Linked DNA regions of Acidicapsa ligni. Each later gene encodes a partner of the first gene's protein in a complex. Links are inferred from orthologs where the notes say so. Each region holds a gene or a part of one and is shown in the gene's direction. Other genes may lie near its edges.

The links.
Region 2: the proteins of xseA (region 1) and OHL19_RS09465 are in contact, whole or in part, in a cryo-EM structure (PDB 8TXR), measured with the Escherichia coli proteins. The link is inferred for Acidicapsa ligni from one-to-one orthologs.

Annotation. Positions count from the first base shown.
Region 1 is NZ_JAGSYG010000006.1:157,792-169,595, forward strand. The notes cover bases 3,636-6,467. They hold xseA (exodeoxyribonuclease VII large subunit), read left to right. Parts: upstream 3,636-4,198; coding sequence 4,199-5,737; downstream 5,738-6,467. Other genes in these bases: OHL19_RS19015 (response regulator), read left to right, coding at 3,636-3,713; OHL19_RS19020 (Hpt domain-containing protein), read left to right, coding at 3,733-4,056; glmM (phosphoglucosamine mutase), read left to right, coding at 5,734-6,467. In the rest of the region: OHL19_RS19010 (PAS domain S-box protein), read left to right, coding at 1-3,287; more of OHL19_RS19015, read left to right, coding at 3,339-3,635; more of glmM, read left to right, coding at 6,468-7,089; polA (DNA polymerase I), read right to left, coding at 7,127-9,898; tRNA preQ1(34) S-adenosylmethionine ribosyltransferase-isomerase QueA, read right to left, coding at 9,944-11,050; OHL19_RS19045 (lysophospholipid acyltransferase family protein), read right to left, coding at 11,047-11,763. UniProt on the Escherichia coli protein: Bidirectionally degrades single-stranded DNA into large acid-insoluble oligonucleotides, which are then degraded further into small acid-soluble oligonucleotides.
Region 2 is NZ_JAGSYG010000002.1:731,894-743,594, reverse strand. What follows is about bases 1-2,729. They hold OHL19_RS09465 (exodeoxyribonuclease VII small subunit), read left to right. Parts: upstream 1-1,118; coding sequence 1,119-1,340; downstream 1,341-2,729. Other genes in these bases: OHL19_RS09455 (SDR family NAD(P)-dependent oxidoreductase), read left to right, coding at 2,706-2,729; OHL19_RS09460 (Gfo/Idh/MocA family protein), read left to right, coding at 1,597-2,709; OHL19_RS09470 (bifunctional homocysteine S-methyltransferase/methylenetetrahydrofolate reductase), read left to right, coding at 1-1,075. In the rest of the region: more of OHL19_RS09455, read left to right, coding at 2,730-3,476; OHL19_RS09450 (fumarylacetoacetate hydrolase family protein), read left to right, coding at 3,495-4,322; fucP (L-fucose:H+ symporter permease), read right to left, coding at 4,409-5,722; OHL19_RS09440 (amidohydrolase family protein), read right to left, coding at 5,774-6,622; OHL19_RS09435 (thiolase family protein), read left to right, coding at 6,711-7,916; OHL19_RS09430 (porin), read right to left, coding at 7,933-9,708; OHL19_RS09425 (NADH-quinone oxidoreductase subunit N), read right to left, coding at 10,064-11,554; OHL19_RS09420 (complex I subunit 4 family protein), read right to left, coding at 11,551-11,701. UniProt on the Escherichia coli protein: Bidirectionally degrades single-stranded DNA into large acid-insoluble oligonucleotides, which are then degraded further into small acid-soluble oligonucleotides.

The DNA of each region.
Region 1 (11,804 bases):
CTTCGGCCGCAAAGCTGGCGGAAGCGCTGCTGCATTCCACGAATCCGATGGTGCTGGCGACGGATCTGGGCGGCAAATTCACGTATATCAATCCTTCCGCGGAACGCATTCTGGGCTTGCGCAAGTCGGCGCTGGTGGGCACGGCGCAGATCTCCGAGGTCTTTGCTCCGGGTGAACTGGAACGCGTAGGCCAGTGGCTTCGTAAATTACACCCGAACGTCGATGGCCCGGCTGCTCCGGCGGACCCGATGAGCGACTGCATCAACTATGTATTGCAGTTTCCACCGAGCCAGTTGCGCGGGATCGATCTGGAGTTACGGCGCAACGACGGCAGCACCTTTCCGGCGACGCTTTATCTTTCCGCGGTTCGCGATGGGGCGGGCAATCCTTCGGGAATTCTTACCGTGGCGCTCGATCAGACGCTGACGCATCGACAGGAGCGGGCACTGCGAGAGTCGCGCGAGCGCTACCGCGATCTCTTTGAAAACGCGAATGAGATGATCGCGACGCTGAACTCGGCGGGACAGTTTGTATACGTCAATCCGGTTTGGAAGTCGTGCTTTGGGCTTGTGGACAGCTCCTTTGAAAAGCTGGAATCGCTGGAGATGGTCTTCAGTCCCGATTGCCGGTCAGAGGTTGGGCGGCTCTTTCGGCTGGCGCTGGAAGGCGAAACGGTGGAGCATGCTCCACTGCGCACGCATACGATGGACGGGCGCGTACTGGATCTGGAACTGAGCATGAGCCGCCGCCAGAAAGCGGATAATCCGCTGGCTGTTCGCTGCCTGCTGCGGGATATTACGCCGCAGAAGCAGCGCGAAAGACGGCTGGCGCTGCAACTGGTGGTGAGCCAGATTATTGGGCAGAGCACCTCGCCGGAAGTGGCGGCGATGCGCATCCTGGAGTCGGTTTGCCTTTCGCAGGGCTGGGATGCGGCGATGCTCTGGAGCGTCAATGAGGACGAGGACCGGCTGGACTTTCACTCGGCATGGGGTGCGCCGGGCAAGAGCAGCGAAGAAATGATCCAGGAGAATATGGGCCAGGTCATCCTCCGGGGGGCTGATCTGCCGGGCCGGGTGTGGACCAGCGGGCGGGCAGTGTGGGTCGCGGATCTGACCGCGGAACGTCCGACGCCACGCATACAGGCTGCCCTGCGGCATAAGCTGGCGACGGGATGGGCGATCCCGGTACGCGTGGGCAACCGCCTGATTGCGATCCTGGAGTTTTATTGCCAGCAGCGCCAGCGGGAAGAGCGAGAGACGATGGCTACGCTGGAGACGGTCTCTGCATCGCTGGGGCAGATGCTGGCTCGTTCGCGGGAACAGGATCGCGTGGAAGGTCTGCATCGTACACAGCAGATTCTGCTCGATACGATCGACGACGGGATTTGTGGCGCGGATCGCAGCGGGATTGCCACCCTGGTCAACCCGGCGGCGGGACGACTGCTGGGGGCCATTCCTGAGGTGCTTGCCGGAATTTCGGTCCACGAGCTGCTGCATGGAAATATGCCGGGAGGCAATAACTGCGGTGAGGATTGCCCGTTGTTGCGGGCGCTGACTCACAGGATTGCCGCTGCGGGCGAAATTACGATCTATCGGCGCGATGAGACGAGCTTCCCTGCTGAATTTTCACTGACGCCGATCCTGGACCAGGGACGGTATTCGGGAACGGTGCTGAGCTTCCGCGACATCAGCCAGAGGTTTGCTCTGGACCGGATGAAGGATGAGTTTGTCTCGACGGTGAGCCATGAGCTGCGTACGCCTCTGACTTCGATTCGCGGCGCGCTGGGGCTGCTGTCGGCGGGCATATTGGGCGAGATCAATGACAAGGCTGCCAACCTGCTGCGCATTGCGCTTTCCAACTCGGACCGGCTGGTGCGGCTGATCAACGATATTCTCGACCTGGAACGCATCCAGAGTGGGCGCGAACCGCTTTCGTTCCGCCCGATAGCGCTGAGTGAGATTGTTCGACAGGCGATTGATGGCATGATGCCGGTGGCGGATGCGGCGAGCGTGCAGCTTATCCACGATACAAACCTGGTGCAGCTTATCGCCGACCCGGACAGGCTGTTGCAGGTCATCACGAACCTGCTCTCGAACGCCGTCAAGTTCTCGCCGGAGGGGTCAACCGTCTCTGTCACTCTGCGCGAGGGTTCCAGCGGAGTTACGCTTTCGGTGATCGACCAGGGACGCGGTATTCCAGCGGACAAGCTGGACTCGATCTTCGACCGTTTTCAGCAGGTGGACGCTTCCGACTCTCGGCAGAAGGGCGGCAGTGGGCTGGGGCTGGCGATTTGCCGGACAATCGTGCAGCAGCATGGCGGGCGCATCTGGGCAGAGCGTAACGCGGTGCTGGGGTCAACGTTCCGCGTTCTGTTGCCGTTTGAACCGTCGTTGGCGCTGCCCTCGGCAACTCCCATCATCGAGCCGGATCGGGGACGGATTCTGCTGGCGGATGCCAATGCTACGACGCGACCGCTGCTGGCCAATCAGTTGCGCCGCCAGGGCTATCACGTGGTTGAGGCTGCGTCTGTGGAAGAGACGCTCGCGGCGCTGGCGTTCTGCGCTGTTCCCAGCCCGGATGGAGTCGCGAGTATGGGGATTGAGGCGATATTGGTAGATATTTCGCTGGACGGGCTGAACGGATGGGAGATTTTGCCTCGTCTGCGCCAGGAGACAGCGGCCAATGGTGTGCCGATCGTCCTGCTGAGCGTGGATCATCCGAATCCGGCGCTGCCTCTACCGGCGGGGGCCGATGGGTGGGTGCCGCAATCGCCGGACGATGAAACTCTGCTCTCTGAACTGGCCCGCGTGCTATCCAGTCCAGGAGAAAAAGCCCGCATCCTGGTGGTCGAGGACGATATTGATCTTGCGCGTGTCATCGGCGCGGTATTTTCTCGTGACGGCATCGAGATCAAGCTGGTGCATACTCGCCAGGCCGCGCTGGATGCTTGCTTTACGTTCCGTCCGCAGCTCATTGTGCTCGATCTTTCGCTTCCGGACGGCGATGGTTTCAATGTGGTTGACTGGCTGCGTCAGCATGAAGAGCTGGCGAATCTGCCACTGGTGGTCTACTCCGCACGCGAGATCAGCCCGGGCGAACGGGCACATCTCAAATTGGGACCGACCCAGTTTTTGACGAAAGCGAAAGTACAGCCGCAACAGCTTGAGTCTCTGGTCTTGACGATGTTGCGCCGATCGCGTCAGATGGAAGAAACATCCAATCCGGAGCAGTTATCGAATCATCCGTCGCCGGTCGACGACGGGCAACATCGGTCCACGGCGAATTGACCTGGCTATCGTGGCCTGCACGCGGATTAGGCTGTCTGTGAGGAGTCCCTATTGTCCCGCCGAATTCTGATCATTGACGACGAAGACGATATTCGCCAGGTAGCGGCGTTGAGCCTGGAAACCATTGCCGGTTGGGATGTGATCGTTGCCAACTCCGGTGCGCAGGGACTGGAGCGCGCGGCCGAGCACCAGCCGGATGCGATTTTGCTGGATGTGATGATGCCGGGCATGGATGGGCCGACGACGTTTCGCGAACTGCGCAAAAATCCGGCAACGGCAAAGATTCCTGTCCTGTTGCTTACCGCGAAGGTGCAGGGGCCGGACCAACGGCGCTTTGCAGACCTGGGCGTGGAGGCGGTTCTTCTGAAGCCGTTTGACCCGCTGACGCTCGCCTCGCAGATGGCAAAAGTTCTGGGCTGGGAGTAGGCGCCGCGCGCTGATTGTCATGGCAACTACCCCTCCCCCGATGGCTGATGTGCTGGCCCGAATGTGGACGAAATTCCTGCCGGATATTGAGGCGCGAGTAGCGACTCTGGAAGCAGCGGCGCGAGCGCTTGATGCAGGCTCACTCCCAGAGGACGCACGCGATGCGGCTCATGCGGCGGCTCACAAACTGGCGGGGACCTTGGGCATGTTCGGGCTTCCGCGTGGCACGGAGTTAGCTCGCAGAGCGGAGTTACTACTGGTGGAGGATGTATCCGCGGCAGACGCGGATGAACTTACGGGCTGGGTAACGGAAATCAGAGATTTGATTCACAGCCGCGGATAGAGCTGGCTATATAAAGCGCAATCGTCGATTCCTGTGCGATTGCTGGCCTTCCATTCCAGCCTCTCATTTCCTGCCAGTGCCTGATCTGCAAGCGCGGGTCGATGCGGCACCCGTTACACTGCTTATTGGTGATGAGAATCCGGTGAGCCCGAAACGCACAGCCAAGCCGCAGCTCGACCTCCTGTTTGGAGCGCGCGAGGAGGCCAGTCCGACTTCTGAAACAAAGCCTGAACCGACAAGCCGAAGCAGGGATCGTGCGCGTCGAACATGGCTTGTCCATCAGCTCGTCTCTGAGGCGCGTGAGGTTGTCGAGCAGGAATTTGGAGATGTTTGGGTCGAGGGCGAAATATCCAACTATCGTCCTGCTTCTTCGGGGCATTTGTATTTCACGCTCAAGGATGCCGAGGCGCAGCTTCCGGTGGTGCTGTTTCGTCGCCAGGCGCAACTGTTGCGATTTCGCCCGGAGGATGGCCTGCATGTTCGCGTGCGGGGCAAGGTCACTATTTACGAGCAGCGCGGACAGATACAGCTCGTGGCTGAGACGATGGAGCCGGTTGGCGCGGGGAGCCTGCAGTTGGCATTTGAACAGCTTCGCGATCAGCTCAAGGCCGAGGGGCTTTTCGAGCAGGATCGCAAGCAGCCGCTGCCTGCGTTTCCGCGTAGTGTGGCTGTCATTACTTCACCGACCGGCGCGGTCATTCGTGACTTTCTGAATATTGTTGGCCGTCGTCACTCGGGTCTGGATGTTGTGGTCGTTCCGGTCAGCGTGCAAGGCGACGCAGCGGCTGCCGAGATTGAAGCAGCGCTGGTACAAATGAACGCACTTCGCATTGCAGACGTGATTGTGATCGCGCGTGGTGGCGGCTCGCTTGAGGATATGGCTGCGTTCAATAGTGAGCGTGTGGCCCGCGCGATTGCGGCGAGCGAACTACCTGTGGTCTCCGCTGTAGGGCATGAGACGGATTTCACCATTGCGGACTTTGTGGCGGATCTGCGTGCGCCTACGCCCTCTGCTGCTGCTGAGTTGATTACCGAGGCACAGCATAAGATTGCCGACTACATTGAGGCGCTTGAGCAACGGATCGACCGCGGTATTCGCTTTCAACTTTTGCAGGCACGCCAGCATTTTGCACGACTGCCTGCATCCCGCACGGAACAGCGCATGATGACGACTCTGCACCGGCTGGAGCAAAGGCTTGATGAGCTTGCGTTTCGCATGGAAAATGCAATGGTCGCACGGTTCCGCGAAGATCGACTTGCAGTTACAGAATTGCGTGCTGCGGTGCTGCGTCATGACCCGCGCCAGCAGCTTGGGGCTGCGCGTGAAGCGCTTTCCGCATGGCAATCACGGCTTCATCATGCACTCGATCGCAGCCTGACAAGCAAGCAGCATCGCACACATGCCGGAGAAGACAGGTTATATCGCGCTGCGCAGGTTCACGTGGCCAACCGGCGCGCGGCTCTTGGCACGCTGCGCGGCCAGTTGCAATCGTTGTCACCGCTGGCAGTGCTGCAACGTGGCTATGCGCTTGTTCAGGATGAGAATGGCGTGATTGTGCGCTCGATAGAGCGGTTGACTACGAATCAACAGGTCGCGACTCAGCTTGGGGACGGTACGTTTATCAGCCGTGTAGAAACAACATCCAGATCAATCAAGAAGGATCGTAAAACAAGCACATGAGACAGCTCTTCGGTACGGACGGAATACGCGGCGTTGCGGGCATTGCTCCACTCGATACAACTACGATCTATGCGGTCGGCTTGGCCCTGGCGCATTCATTGCGACCTGCGGCTATCATTCCACGCGTGATTCTTGGGCGCGATACGCGTGAGTCCAGTCCGTGGATTACAGCCATGCTGGCTGCCGGATTGCGCGCTGGCGGAGCAGAGATTGAGAGTGCGGGAATTGTGCCTACGCCTGCCATTGCTTTTCTTGCGCACACGCATGGATTCCAGGCTGGAGTTGTGATCTCGGCGAGCCACAATCCATGGGAAGATAACGGCATCAAGCTCTTTGGCAGCGACGGTTATAAATTGCCGGATAAGGTTGAGCTGGCAATTGAAGAAGTGATTTTCAAGCATGCGCTATCGACTACTGCGCCTGATCCTGCAACGCTGCCGCCAATTGAAGATCAGGCGCATTATGCGCAGGAGTACATCGACTTTTTGCTGGCGGCTGTACCTGATCTGAAGCTCGATGGGCAGAAGATCATTCTCGATTGCGCTAACGGCGCCGCGGCTGCGATTGCTCCGCGGCTCTTCGCGAAATTGGGTGGCGATGTGACGTTGCTTAATATCACACCCAATGGCCGTAATATCAATGATCATTGTGGGGCTCTGCATCCTAAGACTGTAGCTGCTGAAGTGATGAAACATGGTGCAGATCTTGGATTGACTTTTGATGGCGATGCGGATAGGTGTCTTGCTGCGGGCGCTCACGACAACGTCATTAACGGGGATGCGTTGCTGCTGATCGCTGCACGCGATCTGCAGTCTCGTGGGCTGCTTACGGATAACGTTGTGGTTGCTACCACGATGTCGAACATGGGGCTGGAGGCAGCGCTTAAACGTAGCGATATTACGATGCTGCGGGCGAATGTAGGCGATCGTTATGTGCTTGAGCTGATGCAGCAGCGTCATGCTGCGCTGGGCGGCGAGCAGTCGGGACATATTTTATTTCCGCATCTTGCTACTACGGGTGATGGGTTGTTGACTGCGCTTGTTGTGCTGGACCTGATCGCTCGTATGGGCAAGACGATTGAAGAGTTGACGGCCGATCTCAAGGTGTTTCCGCAGGTAATCGTTAACGTCAAGGTGCGTGAGAAGCGTCCGTTGGAGGAGATTCCTTTGGTGGTGGAACGCATTCAAGCGGCTGAGGCTGCGTTAGCTCATTCGGGACGCGTGGTGATTCGCTACTCCGGCACTGAGGCGCTGGCTCGCGTGATGATCGAGGCGGAAAGCGAAGAGCTGATGCGGCATCATGCCGAGGCTATTTCTGGCGCTATTCGGGCTGAACTTGGCGTTACTCCGTAGAGTAACGCCAATCCGACAAATGTTTCTCAGGCAAACGTTACTCCATATCGCGCCAGTTATGGCCGAATGCAAGGTCGGCTACTATCGGCACGCGCAGATGAATTACGTTTTGCATGGCGTCTTTGACAAGTGCGGTGATGGTTTCTGTTTCTTCTTCGGGGACTTCGAATAAGAGTTCGTCGTGAACCTGCAGGACCATCCTGGTGCGGAGTTTTTCTTCTGTCAGTTTGCGGTCGATAGTGATCATGGCCAGTTTGATCAGGTCTGCTGCTGTGCCTTGCAGGGGCGTGTTGACTGCGGTCCGCTCAGCGAAGCCACGTTGATTTGCGTTACGGCTTTCGATGTCGGGGATGGGCCGGGTGCGGCCGAAGAGAGTCTTGACGCTGCCGTCTTTGCGCGTTTGTTCCACGGTATCTTCGATGAACTTCTTCACGCCTGCGTAGCGTTCGAAGTAGCGTTCGATATAGGTCCTGGCCTCTGATTGCGAAATGCCGAGTTGCGCTGCCAGTCCAAATGCGGAGATGCCGTAGACGATGCCGAAGTTGACTGCCTTGGCGCGAGCGCGGGTCTGCTTATCCATCTGCTCGGGAGGCACACCGAAGACTTCGCTTGCAGTAAGCGTATGGATGTCGCGGTCGGTCTTGTATGCGTCCGTGAGCAACGGGTCTTCGCTGAAGTGGGCCATGAGGCGAAGCTCAATTTGAGAATAGTCGGCCGAGAGCAGACGGAAGCCTGGTGCGGCAACGAAGGCCGCGCGAATCTCGCGGCCCAGCTCGGTGCGGATAGGGATATTTTGCAGGTTGGGGTTGGTGGAAGATAACCTGCCCGTTGCTGTGGCCGCTGCGTTGAATGTCGTATGTACGCGCGAGTCGCTGTCGACAAGCAATGGCAATGCGTCGATGTAGTTTGATTTGAGCTTGGCGAGATGGCGAAACTCAATGACCAGGCGGGCGATTTCGTGTTCCTCCGCAAGACCTTCGAGTACATCCTGCGCGGTCGAAATCTTTTTCCCTTTGCCATAGATCAGTGGCTTGGGCAGGCCCATGTGGGTGAACAAAACTTCGCCGAGCTGCTTGGGAGAGTTCACATTGAAGCGTCTGTCGGCCAGTGAAAAGATTCGTTCGCTGACGCGTTGAATCTCTGAGCCGAAGCGTTGCGAGAGCTCATCGAGTGCGCCTAGATTCACTCGCACACCAACCTTTTCCATTCGGTAGAGAACGGGGACCAGCGGAAGGTCGATGGTTTCGTAAACGGAAGTAAGTCCATGTTCCTCAACCTGTGCACGCAGGGTTGGCAACAACGCTTGAATTGCGTGGGCTGCGCCTGCCAGCGATATAGGCACGGTCTGTCCGCTGCGCGCGACTACATCGACGAGAGTTTGTGTAGAGTGGGTTGGGTTCAACGAGTAGGAGAGCAGCATTGTGTCCGTGATTGGCCCGTGCAGGCTTACGTTGAACGCGTCGAGACGGTGCTGCGTCGTCTTCCAATCGTGGACGGTCTTGGCGATTTTTTCATTTTCCAATAGTGCTTTGAGTTGAGGCGATAGTGCTATGCGCATTGCGAGTTCGGGTTCGTTTTGCGCTTTGACAGAAACGCCGACGTATTCGGGAATGGCTGCAGATTGCTCCAACTTAGTATCGTCGGCCTGAGCCACCTGATCAAACATGTCCATGAGCGAAGGCATGGGCGGAAGAGACTCTTCTTCGGCTATCTCTTCGCTTGATTCGCCGGATAAGGCTGCTTCGGTCTTCGCAACTTTAGCATCTTTGTCGAGCGCGAATGCGAAGCCGTGTACGCGCGCAGCCGCATGGATAGCGGCGATTTGATCCTCTGTTGGATCGTCGACCAATTCAGCGGTCGGCTTCTGTGCGCTGGGGGCGAGTTCGCGCAGCAGCGATGTGAACTCTAGTTCGGTGAACAACTCGCGGGCTGCTTCGAGATCGGGCTCGGTGGTTTGCATTCGTGCGAGATCGAGTTCTATCGGTACATGGCAGTCGATGGTGACCAACTCTTTGGAGAGTAGAACGGTCGCTCTATTTTGCTGAAGCGATTCGCGGTAGGTCTTGCGCTTGACTTCATCGGCGCGGTCGAGGACTGCTTCGAGACTGCCGAATTGCTGGATGAGTTCGACTGAGCCTTTATCACCGATGCCGGGTGCGCCGGGGATGTTGTCGATGGAGTCGCCGCGCAGAGCCATCACGTCAATGACTTGCTCCGGCGGTACGCCGAGCACTTCAATTACTTTTGCGGGGTCGAGGATGAGGTTATCTTTTTGAGGATTGAGGACACGCACATGCTTGCTGACTAACTGCATCATGTCCTTGTCGCCGGAGACGATGAAGACTTCGTGGCCCTGCTCTGAGGCCTCACGCGCAAGTGTGCCGATGACGTCATCGGCTTCAAATCCGATGGCTTCGAGAATGGGGATGTGCAGAACTTCGAGTGAGCGGCGGATGTACGGGAGCTGTCGCGCGAGGTCTTCGGGCATGGCTTCGCGCTGGGCTTTGTAGCCCTCGTAGCTGGTCTCGACAAAGGCCTGCTCTTTACTGCTCCATCGGCGCAGCGGACCAATTTCCTGCGCCTTGGCATCGCGGAAGACTGCTCCACTCACGTCGAAGACGGCGGCAAAATAATGTGGCGAGAAATCTCGACGCAGCTTCTGGATCATGTTTACGAAAACATACGTTGCTGCCGTGGGCAGGCCTCCGCGCGTGGACATTGGGCGACTGCGCTGCATGGCGTGGTAGGCGCGGAAGATGAACGACATGGTGTCGAGCAGGAATACGGGCGGCTTTGTGTCAGCACTCATCGTCTGCGAGTCTACCAGCGTGGAGGGGTGCGCGTCAGAGCGGTTCTAGGCAATGAACATGCAGTCGCCGTAGCTGAAGAAGCGATAGCGCTCCGCAACGGCGTGGCGATAGGCTGCAAGCACCTTCTCCCGGCCTGCAAAGGCGCTCACAAGCATGAGAAGGCTGGACTGCGGAAGATGGAAGTTGGTCAGCAGGCCACCTACCAGCCGGAATTGGAAACCGGGCGAGATAAAGATGGCGGTTTCGCCGGTGTGCGCAACGAGCGGGGCTCCGTTGGCGGCCTCGGCGCAGTGCTCCAGGGTGCGAACTGCGGTGGTGCCTACGGCGACGATGCGGCGGCCTTCTTGATGCGCACGATTGAGGGCGTCTGCTGCATTCGTGGAGAGTGTGTAGCGTTCGCGATGGAGATGGATTTCGTCCAGGTTTTCGACGCGCAGAGGAGCGAAGGTTCCGAGGCCTACGTGCAGGGTTACTTTGGCAATTTCCACGCCTTTGGATTCGAGCGATTGCAGTACTGTGGGCGTGAAGTGCAGGCCTGCGGTGGGAGCAGCCACGGAACCGCGTTCGGCGGCGAAGACGGTCTGATAGCGCTCGCGGTCTGCGTTCGCATCGTCGCGATGGATGTAGGGTGGAAGCGGCATGTGGCCGATCTCGTCGATGGCTGCGAAGAAATCCTGGACAGGCTCAAAACGCAGCAGACGTTCCCCGAATTCGTCGCGATGGAGCACCTCGGCACGGAGTACGACTTCGCCCTTCGCAGAGGAAAATTCAAGCTGGTCTCCTACGCGCACTTTGCGACCGGGACGTACGAGGGTGTTCCAATTCCCTGCTGCATCGGGAGATGTGAGCAGTACCTCGATCTGGCCGGTAGGCTGCTGTTTGCCGCGCGATGTAGCGCGTTGTGCGTAAAGGCGTGCAGGGATGACGCGGCTATCGTTGAGCACGAGCACGTCGCCGGGTTGCAGCAGTGAGGGTAGAGTCGCAAAGCTGGAGTCGGTGTGTGCTCCGGAGGCTCTGTCGAGCACGAGCATTCGGCTTGTACCGCGCTCTGCGGGGGGCTGCTGCGCGATCTGATCTTCAGGGAGATCGAAATCATAATCCGCGACTCGTGAGCCCTTTTCCGGCGATGGATTGTTCTGAGGGTTGCTCACGATGTGACCTCGGGCGCGAGGCCGAGATGCCGGCCGGCCGATAGACGAGCGCGTTCCAGCGTTGCGTCGAGTTGCTGGCGAGAGGCTTCCAATGTGCCGCTATCAGCAGACTCGGGTACGTGCGTCCATTGGCCCCAACTGACGGCTATTCGCGTGAAGGGCATGGGCACGAGAAAGCGGTCCCATGAGCCTAGTCTCCACGTATGTTTTGGTTCGAGATGAAATGCGCCGATGGGAACACCTGTTAGTTGGGCAAGCTTGATGGGACCGAGCTTGGATTTATAGATGGGGCCACGTGGGCCATCGGCGGTAAAGATAGCTGGTGTGCCGGAGTCAAGCACGCGGCGCAGGCCGAGTAAACCTTCGCGTCCACCGCGCGAGCTTGAGCCACGAACAGCGCGGAAACCGAAGAGTTCGAGGGTGCGGGTAATCAGTTCTCCGTCAAAGCTCTGGCTGATAAGAATCGTTGCGTGGGTACTGCGGAAATAGAAGGCGCAGGGCAGGACACACTGGTGCCAGAAACAGTAGATTTCTCCGCGTGGGGTGAAGCCGTGGAAGGCTGGAGTTACGCCGTCCTCGGCAATAACTTCAAAGCGCCAGGTGCGACCCACAACCATCAGCAAAGCCCAGACGAGACGCGGCACGACGGCCAGCGTCAGGCGTTGGCCGAGGGTGAATCTGCTTAGGCTACTGGTCCTGTGTTCGGTTGCCACTCTGTTGATTGTAGCGAAACGGGCAATGATAGCGGGCAATG
Region 2 (11,701 bases), on another replicon or contig:
ATTCGTCGGCGGCTGTTGCGGAACCACTCCGAATCATATCCGCGCCATGAAGTCAGCCATCCGGGCTATCGATGCCCAAAATCGCAACCAGAATTCGGCCTCCGGAATAGCGGCCCAGAAGAATGCAACTGCTACAAACACCATTGAAATTCCTCCGGCTCCGCTCGCGGAACGCTCCCGTATTGGAGCGCTGATTGCCGAAGGCACTTTCGTCACGCTGGTTGAAATTGTTCCACCACGTGGGATCGATTGCATTAAGGAGATTGAAGGCGCTCGCCTCCTAGCCTCGCTCGGCGTTCACGCGATCAACATTCCGGATTCGCCTCGCGCCTCTGCTCGCATGAGCGCTCAGAGCCTCTGCATTCAGATTCAGCAGCAGGCCGGCATTGAAACGGTGCTGCATTACACCTGCCGCGACCGCAACGTCCTCAGTATCCAGTCCGATTTGCTGGGAGCTTCGTCGATCGGCCTGCGCAATGTTCTTTGCCTCACCGGCGATCCGCCCAAGCTGGGCAACTATCCCGACGCAACCGCGGTCTTTGATGTGGATGCAATCGGTCTCGTCAATATCGTCCGCCGCCTCAATCACGGGCTCGATATCGGTAGCAATTCGATTGGGGCATCGACGAACTTCACTATTGCCGTCGCCGCCAATCCCGGTGTCCCAGATATTGAACAGGAGATTCGCCGCTTCGCGTGGAAGGTGGAAGCCGGGGCTGAATACGCCATCACGCAGCCGGTCTTCGATCTGCGCCTGTTGGAAAGCTTTCTCAAGCGCATCGAGGAGTTCCGCATTCCGGTGATCGCCGGTATCTGGCCACTCACCAGCCTGCGCAATGCCGAGTTCATGCGTAACGACCTGCGCGTGTCCATGCCCGAAGCAGTCATGCTGCGCATGGCCCAGGCAGAAAATCCCGATGCCGCTCGCATGGAGGGCGTCCGAATCGCCCAGGAGATGCTTACGGAAGCACGCCCGATGGTCCAGGGAGTGCAGGTCAGCGCACCCTTTGGCCGTTACGCACTGGCCGCTGAAGCCATCGCTTCCGTGTTGCCACAAACAAGCCTTCCGCGATAAGTATTTCGTCGCGTTCGCAGTATTCAGGAGCAATTACAGCACGATGGCAAAATTTGAAGAGTCACTAAAAAAGCTGGAAGTTATCGTCGAACAACTGGAACAGGGCGACCTTGCCCTGGAGCAGTCCCTCAAGCTGTTTGAAGAAGGCGTGAGCTTGTCTGCCGCATGCAAGCAGGAACTGGATGCCGCTGAAGGTAAAGTACAAATGCTGGTCAAGCAGCGTGATGGCGGCCATAAGCTGGAAGCTTTCCCAACGGAAAATTAGCCACGGCTGGGGAAACACTAGCAGGAAAGCACCAACCTTTATGGCCTGACTCTATTGCCGGATTCCTTGCACGGCTTCTTCTTCATCTCCTCCCACCATCTCGCATCCTCTTGCACCATTCGGAACTGCACCGAAAGCACGCAGTCACAGCAAAAACGAAGTTCACAACTTTATCGATGACTGACAATGCCGGACGCTACCATGTATGATTTCCCCGTCTGGCAAGAAAAATCCCCCCTGAGAACAAGTACGCACTATGACCGTGTCCAATCTGATTCCTATTTCTAACTCACAACTGAACGCGTCAGAACTGAACTTTATTCCACGCCCTATAGTCTCCGTAGGAGCTGGCGGCATCGTGAATGATGCGCACCTGCCCGCCTATCGCAAAGCTGGTTTTCCGGTTATTGCCATCCTTGATCCAGACAAGACCAAGGCAGAATCGCTCGCGGCCAGGTTCGATATTCCGAAGGTTTATTCCTCGGTTGCTGAGGCATTGCCGCAGCTTCCGTCCGAGGTCATCTTCGATGTAGCTGTACCGGCAAACGCAATCCTCAAAGTTCTGGCGCAGCTTCCGGATGGAGCCGCGGTCCTGATCCAGAAACCCATGGGCGAAACTCTCGCCGAAGCAGTCGCCATCGAGCGCCTCTGTCGCGAGAAAGACCTGACAGCCGCTGTCAATTTTCAGCTTCGCTGGTCCCCAGTGATGCAGGCTGCACGCAACATCGCACTGGCAGGAACCATCGGCGACGTCCACGATATGAAAGTCGACGTCACCGTGTTTATGCCCTGGGATCTTTGGAACTTTATGGCGCGGCTTTCGCGACTTGAAATTCTCTATCACAGCATCCACTACGTCGATCTCTGCCGCGCGTGGTTCGGCAATCCGCGCAGGGTTCTCGCCAAGACGTCGCGTAATCCGCTGACTCCCGATCTGGTTGCAACGCGCTCTGTCATCATCCTCGAATACGACGATTGGAAGCGCGTCAGCATCTCTTCTACACACGCGCATACCTATCCCGAGACGCAGCAAAGCCAGGTCACCTGGGAAGGCACAGAAGGCGCGCTTGAGGCCATCATGGGCGTGAACCTAGACTATCCTGCGGGCAAGCCCGATCGCCTGCGTTATGCACCTCGAACCGGCGAAGACGCAGGCAAATGGCAGACGCTGCCAACCGAGGGCAACTGGTTTCCGGAAGCGTTCATGGGATCTATGGGTTCGTTGCAGGCCTTTGTCTGCGGCGCATCCAGCGAACTCCCAACACGAGTCTCCGATGCACTCGATACCATGCGCACAGTCGAAGCCGCTTATCTCTCCAGCGAACTCGACGGACAAACTTTACCTGAGATTGAAAGCGAGGCGAAATGACAACTGCAACCACGGACAATGCCTTTCGTTTGGATGGCCTGCATGCGCTCGTAACGGGCGGTGCAAGCGGCATTGGCGAAGCTACCAGCAAAGAACTGGTGAGGGCCGGAGCCTTCGTCTGGATCGCTGACATCAACCTGTCGGCAGCCGAAGCTCTCGCAACGTCACTCGGCAATGCACGCGCAGTCAAGATGGATGTCACAAGCACCGAATCCATTGAAGCCGTCGCGGCGATCCTGCCCCAGCTCGATATTCTCGTCAATAACGCGGGGATCGGCCACGTGGGCAGCGTAGCGACTACGTCCATTGAAGACTTTGACAAGTTGCTCAATGTCAACGTGCGTTCCGTCTTCCTGGTCACGCGTGGCCTGCTTTCTCTGCTCCTGGCCAGCCCTTCCAAGGGTTGCATCGTGAACATTGGCTCTGTCGCAGGACTCATCGGCATCAAGCAGCGTTTCGCGTACTGCACCACCAAGGGCGCGGTGCTTGCGATGACCCGTCAGCTCGCCGTTGAATACGCGAAAGAGTTGCGCGTCAACGCCATCTGCCCCGGCACTGTAGAGACTCCGTTCGTCGAAGGCTATCTCGACAAGTATCACGCGCACGAGAAAGAAAAGATTCGCGAAGAACTGAAAGCGCGTCAGCCGATGGGCCGGCTCGGACAGCCGGAAGAAGTTGCCTCCATGGTTCGCTATCTCTCTTCTCGCGAAGCTGGATTTATCAACGGATCTCTCTTCACACTCGACGGCGGCTGGACCGCTGCATAACTCACTCGGAGAATACTTATGAAGCTAGTTTCCTTTTCAGCCGCAGACGGCAAGATCCGCCCTGGCTACCTGCTCGAAGCCACCAGTGAAGTTGCGGATCTATCCTCTTCTTTCAGCGATACGCTCGCAGTGATCAGCAGCGCAGCCAGGCCTGCAACACCGGCAGCAAAGCTTCCTCTCGCGGATGTAAAACTGCATGCGCCACTCGCCAACCCACCGCGTATTTTCTGCATTGGTCTCAACTATCGCGATCACGCCATTGAGTCGAAGATGGAGCTGCCCAAGTTCCCTGTCGTCTTCTTCAAGATGGTTCCGTCGATCATCGCGAGCGGCGAAAACATCGTCCTGCCGTCCATCACTCAGGAGCCGGATTACGAAGCTGAATTTGCAGTCGTTCTAGGCAAAGGCGGTTATCGCATTCCCGCATACAGCGCGATGGATCACGTCTACGGCTACACGGTTCTCAATGACGTCAGCGCGCGCGATATTCAGTTCTCCACCTCGCAATGGTCGCTCTCGAAGAGCCTCCCGACCTTCTGCCCACTGGGTCCTGCAATCGTGACTGCCGATGAGATTGCCGATCCGCACGCACTGGACATTCAGCTCTCGATCGACGGCGAAGTGCTGCAACACTCCAACACGCGCGAACTGATCTTCCGCATTCCTGAGCTGATCGAATATATTTCCTCGATCACCGAGCTGTTGCCCGGCGACATCATCAGCACCGGCACGCCCGCAGGCGTCGGCCTGGGCCGCACTCCAAAGCGCTGGCTCAAGGCAGGCGAAACGGTGACTGTCTCCATCGAAGGACTGGGGCAAATCGTCAATCCTGTTATTGCCGGATAAAGCATTCGTCCTCAATTGAAAAGCCTCCGACCTTTGCGTGTAAGCAAAAATCGGAGGCTTTTTTCGAGCGCTTGATTGCTTCTGTTCTAAATAGTTTTCATTGCCTTGGGCCGTGCGCCAAACCAGGCATAGAGCCCCACGCCAACATAGCAGATGCACGGCACGGTGTAAGCGATACTCACGCTCAACCCGTCAGAGATTTTGCCCATCAATGGAGTGAGCGCCGCACCGCCGATGATCGCCATCACCATCAGCGATCCGCCAGTCTTGGTGCGTGATCCCAGTCCATGAATGCCCAACGCAAAAATCGTCGGGAACATCATCGACATGAAGAAACTGCTGCTCAGCAGGCAGATCGCGCCGATCCAATTCGTCTGAAGAATAGCAACAAGCACCAGCACCACGTTGCCGACAGCGAACAGCGCCAACAGCCTATCCGCGCGAATGAATTTCAATAGCCATGCGGAGAGAAATCGACCAATCGCAAACGCCGCCATCGTGCCGGTGAGCATGTAGCCCGCGGTGCGTTCGGGAACACCCGCGTACGACTGTACATACTGAATGAAGTAGCTCCATGTGCATACCTGGGCGCCCACATACAAAAACTGCGCAGCCAGTCCGAGAAGAAAATGCCGCTGCAAGAGCACTCCGAGACCATGACCGTGCCCTGCGTCCTGCGTTTCTTCTTCGGCATCAAGTGATGGAAATTTTGTGCGCGCGATAAGCAATGCGAGCAGCAACGCAATTACACCGAGAGCAAGATACGGAGTGATGACGCGAAGAATCTCCGAGTGCAGATATGCGGCGTAAGTTCCTGCAGCCTGCCGCTCTGCGACCTGGCTCTGCGTCAACTCGACACCGGAAAAGATGAAGAGCGTTCCCACCAGCACGGCACAGATACTGCCCAGGGGATTGAACGCCTGCGAGAGATTCAATCGCTGTTCCGAGTTTTCAGGAGAGCCAATGCGCACAATCATCGGATTGGCCGCCGTCTCCAGAAACGACAGGCCGGACGCGATTACGAACAGTGCCAGAAGAAAGAAGCTATAACTTCCAGCATTCGCCGCAGGCCAGAAGAGAAACGAGCCCGATGCAAGCAGGCACAATCCAGTGAGAATACCTGTCTTGTAACCGAATCGACGCATGATCATTCCGGCGGGAATGGCCAATCCAAAATAGCCGAGATAAAACGCCGTCTGCACAAAGCCAGCCTCAAAACGTGACAAGGCAAATGACTTCATGAACTGACGGATCAGGATATCGTTCAAGTTATTTGGTATTGCCCACAGGAAGAAAAGCGCTGTCACCAATACAAATGGCAGCATGCGGCCAGCAGGTACGATAGGTTGTTTAGATCCAGCAACCGGACCTCGGTCGACACCTGGTACAGAGATATTCAAACGACTACCGCCTCATTGAATTCGTCAATCTAATCACTTATTGCGAATCACTTATTGAATTTGAGAAATACCGTAAAACCTGGCCGCATTGCCACCGAGGATTGCATCCTGCTCTTCGACGCTGAGCTGAGCAATAAAATCGTGCACCACCGCAGCCCAGTGCGAATAACTCACGCCCACCGTGCATACCGGCCAATCCGAGCCAAAGAGAATACGCTTCGGTCCAAAAGCCTCCAGCACTGTTTCTGCGTAAGGCAGCAGATCATCCACTGTCCAATGCTCATAGTCCGCTTCGGCCACCAACCCGGAGAGCTTGCACGAAACATGCGGCCGCCTGGCAAGCTCGTGAATTCGCGCGCGCCAGGGCTCAAACACCTGAGCCGCAATCAACGGCTTGGCCGCATGATCGAGCACGATCGGTTGCTCCGGATGCCTGTCCACAAAACGAAGAGCCATTGGCAATTGATGCTCCAGAATCAGCAAGTCGTAAGACAACGAATATTTCCGTAACAGCCCTACGCCTGCATTGAAATCATCGCGTTCAAAATACTCGTCCGGCTCACCCTGCAATGCATGTCGAACGCCCTTGAGTTTGTGGTTCTCGACCAGAAGCGCCAACGCCTTCTCGGCTTCAGCATTGACGCCAGCCTCGGCCAACGGAACCCAACCGACAACGCCTGCAATCCACGCATGCTCTTCCGCCAGATCGAGGAGCCAGTTTGTTTCATGTAGAGATTGACGCGCATGAACGGCGATCGTTGCATCGATGCTTGCTTCATCCAGCAAAGGCACTAGATCGCGAGGCAGAAAATCTCTTCGAATCGCGGCCATCGCGTCCGTGATCCAACCATACTCGTCGTCCGTGTAATGCCAGAAATGTTGGTGCGCATCGATGCGCATTGGGTTTCCTCACATGCAGTAAACACCGCAATCCTATCGAATCGCACGATGCCTTGGCTATGGTATTCTCACCCGTTGAAAGGTACCGATGAAACCTATCTACATTGCGGCATATCACCAGTCCAGATTTGGCAAGTTGTTGTCGCTCACACAGGCCGAAATGATTCGCCTCGCGGTTACGGATACCTGTGCTGAAATTGGCATTACCGCCGATCAACTCGATTCAGGTTCCATTGCTGCGGCATGCAATTTCTCGCTGCATCAGCAGGGGTTGCTCGCGGGTTTGCTTGCCGGAGTTCCGGGCATGGCCGCAAAGCCCCTTGAAGCTGTCGAGAACGCCTGTGCTTCGGGTGGCCAGGCAGTACTCTCCTGCATCACAAAACTGCAGGCAGGGATGGGCGAAACAGCTATCGCCGTGGGCCTCGAAAAGATGCGCGATGCCGAGGGACGAGCCGATGGCAAGCGCGTAGGCGAGGCGCTCGGCTACTTCTCTGACCCAACGGAGCGCGAGGGCAAGACCTTTGTCTTTCCTCATATTTTCGCCGAAATCATGCAGCTTTACATGAAGACCTGGAACGTATCGGAAGCTGACCTAGCAACCATTGCCGTGCAGGAGTACGCGAACGCCCGGCACAATCCATTTGCCCAGATGCGGAGCGTCGAATTGACAGTCGAACAGGCAATGACCATCGCCGGCCCCAACCGTTATCTCGTAGAAGGCCTGCCGCTCAAGACGTACGATTGCTCCCAAATCACCGATGGTTACGCGGCGATCATCGTGGCGACTGAAGAAGGCCTGGTTCGCCTGGGAATAGACAAGCATGATTGCGTACAGGTTGCGGGCTGGGGACAGGCTGTTGATCCACTACAGCATCAACAGCGCCAGGTGCTTGAACCCATCGGAGCCTACAAGGCCATGAACTCTGCATATGCAATGGCGGGGATCACTCCCGCAGAGATTCAGGCTGCGGAGATTCATGACTGCTTTACGGTGATGGGAGCGCTGGGCACCGAAATTCTCGGCCGTGCGAGACCCGGCAGAGGCGCTGCTTATTGGGCCGATGGCAACGCCGCACCCGGGAGTGAATGCGGCATCAACACATCCGGCGGCCTCATCGCCAAGGGACACCCGGTTGGTGCAACAGGCATCGCGATGATCGGCTGGGCAGCGTGGCAACTCCTGCAAAAAGTACCTGCTCCATTGCAGGTCAAGGCCGCAGAACATGCTGCAACTTTCAATATTGGAGGCCCGGTTTGTGCCTCGGTTTGCACGGTTCTACGCGGGCCTCAATAAGCGAATAACAGGTCGATCAAAAGTGCCAGATAATATCCGCCGCGAGCACAAGTGCCTGCGTCTTGGCACCAATCAATCCCATCGCTGTTGCTGCTGTCTCTCCCGGAGCCAGCTTTGAGAGCGCCGCTACGGAAGATCCAGGATCTATATCCAATGCGTGAAGGCCATACGGGCTGAATGTATGCATGTAGCTAAGTTCAGGCCGAAAAGTCACAGTGGAACCAGCCCAGAAATCGAAGCCCACCATGTGTTCTTCATAGTAGCCAGGAGTACCGGTGCGCTGACCCTTGATATCGTTGACAAGTTCGTTGCGAATGTTGAGCGAGGCCGTGTGATGCCAGAAATCATGTTCGACATAGTTGGCCACAGCCCATTCTTGCGCATAGCATCGTGCTGATTGCTGGCTCGCCGGTAGCCGCGGATCCTGGCAGACTGCGCCAAAATTCAACGTCGTATTTGCAGCAGTGTGCTCCGGCCAGGGAGTCGTGCCGGACGGTGAAACTCCGGTGTTATACCAATACATGTTTGGCGTGTCTCGCATGTACTGGTACCAGAATTCTGTATCCGTATGCCAGTGGTCATTGATTTTGTGATACCAGGTTTCGTAGTAAGCAGCCAGATTGTTATAAGCGTACTTACCGTCGTTGATCGAGTTGGCGCATGTATTAAGCGTATCGCCGCCAACTTTCCACGTATAAACCGCGCAGGCATTTCCGGTTACTTTCGCATCCGTCGTCCATGGCATCGTGTCGCAGCCTGGAGAGATGCCAGCCTGAAAAGTCCAATGATCGTTGACCTTGGTCGTGAGGTTTGCGCCTAACTGCGTGTAGCAATCCACCGTATATAAAATGGAATGAGAGTAGGTATAGTTATTCGGCGCAAGCTGCGCTTCGATATCCGGCAAGGAGATATACCGGCCTATTCTAAGATCGGCTCCCTTACCCAACTTGGGAAAATAGAGATCAACATAAAACATCACCGGGTCGTATCCATACTGCGCATTCTTTACCAATAACTGCTGGCTGAACATTCCGTGACTCGTTGTAAATCGATAGTCCTGCCCATATAGATTCGTCAGACGAAATCCCCAGTCGAAATGATCGGTCTGAGTTGTGTCCGCAAGGCGCTCTGTGTAGAGTGCGAGTTGATCAAGAACAATCGTGTTTGAGAACTCATCGTAGGCCGATGGAAAATTAGCAGGAATGCCTTTACTCGCATTGCTGCGATTGCTGGTCGAGCCATTCGCGCCGATGGAAATGTAGCCATACCATTTCACGCGGCTCAACTTCAGTTGGTCCTTACTGATGGCCTGCTGCAACATGTATGTCTGATAGTCAGGAGCACCAATCACCTGCGTTCCACCGATCGGCCAATCTGCGGAGGGAAATGGCGGGGATGAGAGTGGCGCATCCGTTCCACGACGTTTCGGCGCGTTAGGATCGCTCGGCGCGGTTCCCGTCCAGTCCGCTAAATATGCCTTGCCCCATCGCTTGAAGAGGCCATCGGAGGCTTTGAAATAAGGCGCGGGAGTTGGGGATGAAGCCGATGCCTGGGCATCTGCGCCTTCCGCAGTTGCAGGTTGAGACGGCAGTGACGCCATCGCTCCCTGCATGTTCAATGTACCCTGCGCAATCGCTTTCGGCTGCGGAGTTCCAGAAGCCTCAATGGGCGTAACGGAATCTTTCCCCGCAGTTTCACTTTGGAGAGCAGATGCGGATGGCAGCGAAAAAAATAGTACGTATACCAGAGTTATGACGTTTACATACAACAGACGGCTCAAGCTCGATTTCATTCTTTCCTCTATACCAAGCCCTTCAGTCGCAATGAAGTCAGCGATTGTAAGCCTTCTATTACCGCAGTTTTTTTAGCAGTAGCGAAGCCCGAAAGCATCTGATACGCAACACATTAGCCGCGTAAATTCCATTCGGGGCTGTTCTATTCTTAGAGGCGAAGCCATAAGTTTTACATAAGCAAAACAGTAAGAAGACATTACGATCCCGTTATGCAGCCATGAAAAGCCGTCGCTAAAGGCATCGTAAAAGTATGAGTTGCTTTACAACGAATGGAACTACATAGACGAGGACGGCCGTTGACCAGGCACTCTCCACTATGGCCGCATCGATCCTCTATACAATTTTATTTTGGTTTTATCCGAGCTGTATCCAGCCGCTGAGAGCGCCAGGCAGAACCCCCAGCGCAATGACAGCCAGCGCAATCAAAATCAGCGTAGTCAACTCGACGAACGAGATGGCGAGCGGTTCAGCCTGAACCGGCTTGATCACATAGATGCGTTTTAACACCTGCAGATAGTAATAGAGCGAAACAGCGCTTGCCGCCAACGCGACTGCTACAAGTCCCAAGCCCCATACGCCGATTGTTCCAGCACGCAAGACTGAGGCAAAGAGATTGAACTTGGCCCAGAAGCCGACCAACGGCGGAATGCCCGCCAGGGATAGCAGGAAGATCAGCATCGTCCCGGCCAGCAATGGGCTGCGTCTGCTGAGACCAGCAAAGGCATCAAGCCGATCGCTTCCCGTCGCGCGCTCCACAACGGCAATTACGCCAAAGGCTCCAACGGTCGTAAGGGCGTAAGTCAGCGCATAGTAAAGCACCGCAGCACCACTCTGCGGCGTATGCGCGGCAATGCCCAGCAGCATGTATCCAGCATGTGCGATGGCGGAATATGCCAGCAATCGCCTTACGCTGGTCTGCACCAGGGCAGCCAGATTGCCGAGTACGATTGATCCGGCAGCCATCCACAGCAGCAGAACGATCCATGACATGCTGGATGCGGACATGCTGGATGCGGATGTACCTGATGCGCTGCTGGAAGCACCTGCGAGAGCTGTTGTCAAAGCGACCAACACGGCAAAACTGGCCACCTTTGACCCTGAAGCAATGAGCGCCGTGACCGGAGCAGGCGCTCCCTGGTACGTGTCCGGAGCCCATAAATGAAACGGCACCGCTGCCACTTTGAAGCCTAACCCCGCCGCCACCAGCACCAGGGCTACGATGAGCAATGGACTCGTAGCTCCTGTCGCAAGCATTTGCGCTATACCCGGCAGGCTAGTCGTTCCTGTAAGGCCGTAAAGATAGCTGAATCCGAAGAGCATCAGCGCGGCGGACATTCCACCGAAGAGATAATATTTCAGCGCAGCCTCAGCCGATTGCGCCGAGTTTTTTGCAAAGGCGGTCAACACGTAGAGCGACAGGCTCAGTAGTTCAAGCGCGACAAAGATCATCAGCAGATCGCGCGCCGCTGCTACCAGCATCATGCCGGTTGTGCCCAGCAACACGATAGCAACGAACTCGCCTGGATTACGCGAGAACTCTGCCTTGATGCTCAGCAGCAACACCAGCCCGGTCAGGATCAATATTCCGATCTGTGCTGCGGCCACCAAAGGCGTCGCAACAAGAAAATCTCCAACAGCCGCCTCGGACCCTGCATGTCCTGACAGCCACCAGATTGAAGCAGCGCAACCTACAACTCCAAGCACCGCTGCCACGGCCATACGCGTTGCATGAGAGCTCTTGCGCAGCAGGCCCAGATCGACAATCAGCACCACCAGCGAGATGACTTCGAGCAGGCTCTCAGGCAGTGTAATTGCAAACAGATTCCAGTAGTTCACGCCGTTCATGGGCGGCCTCCCATGAGCAATGCATGCGTTGCAGGAGTAATCACATCCAGCAGCAGCCGTGGGTACAAACCGACCACCAGGCTTGTCCCAGCCAGCAGGATCACGCCAGCCGCTTCTGGCCAGGTAATCGGCTCATACCTGGGAATC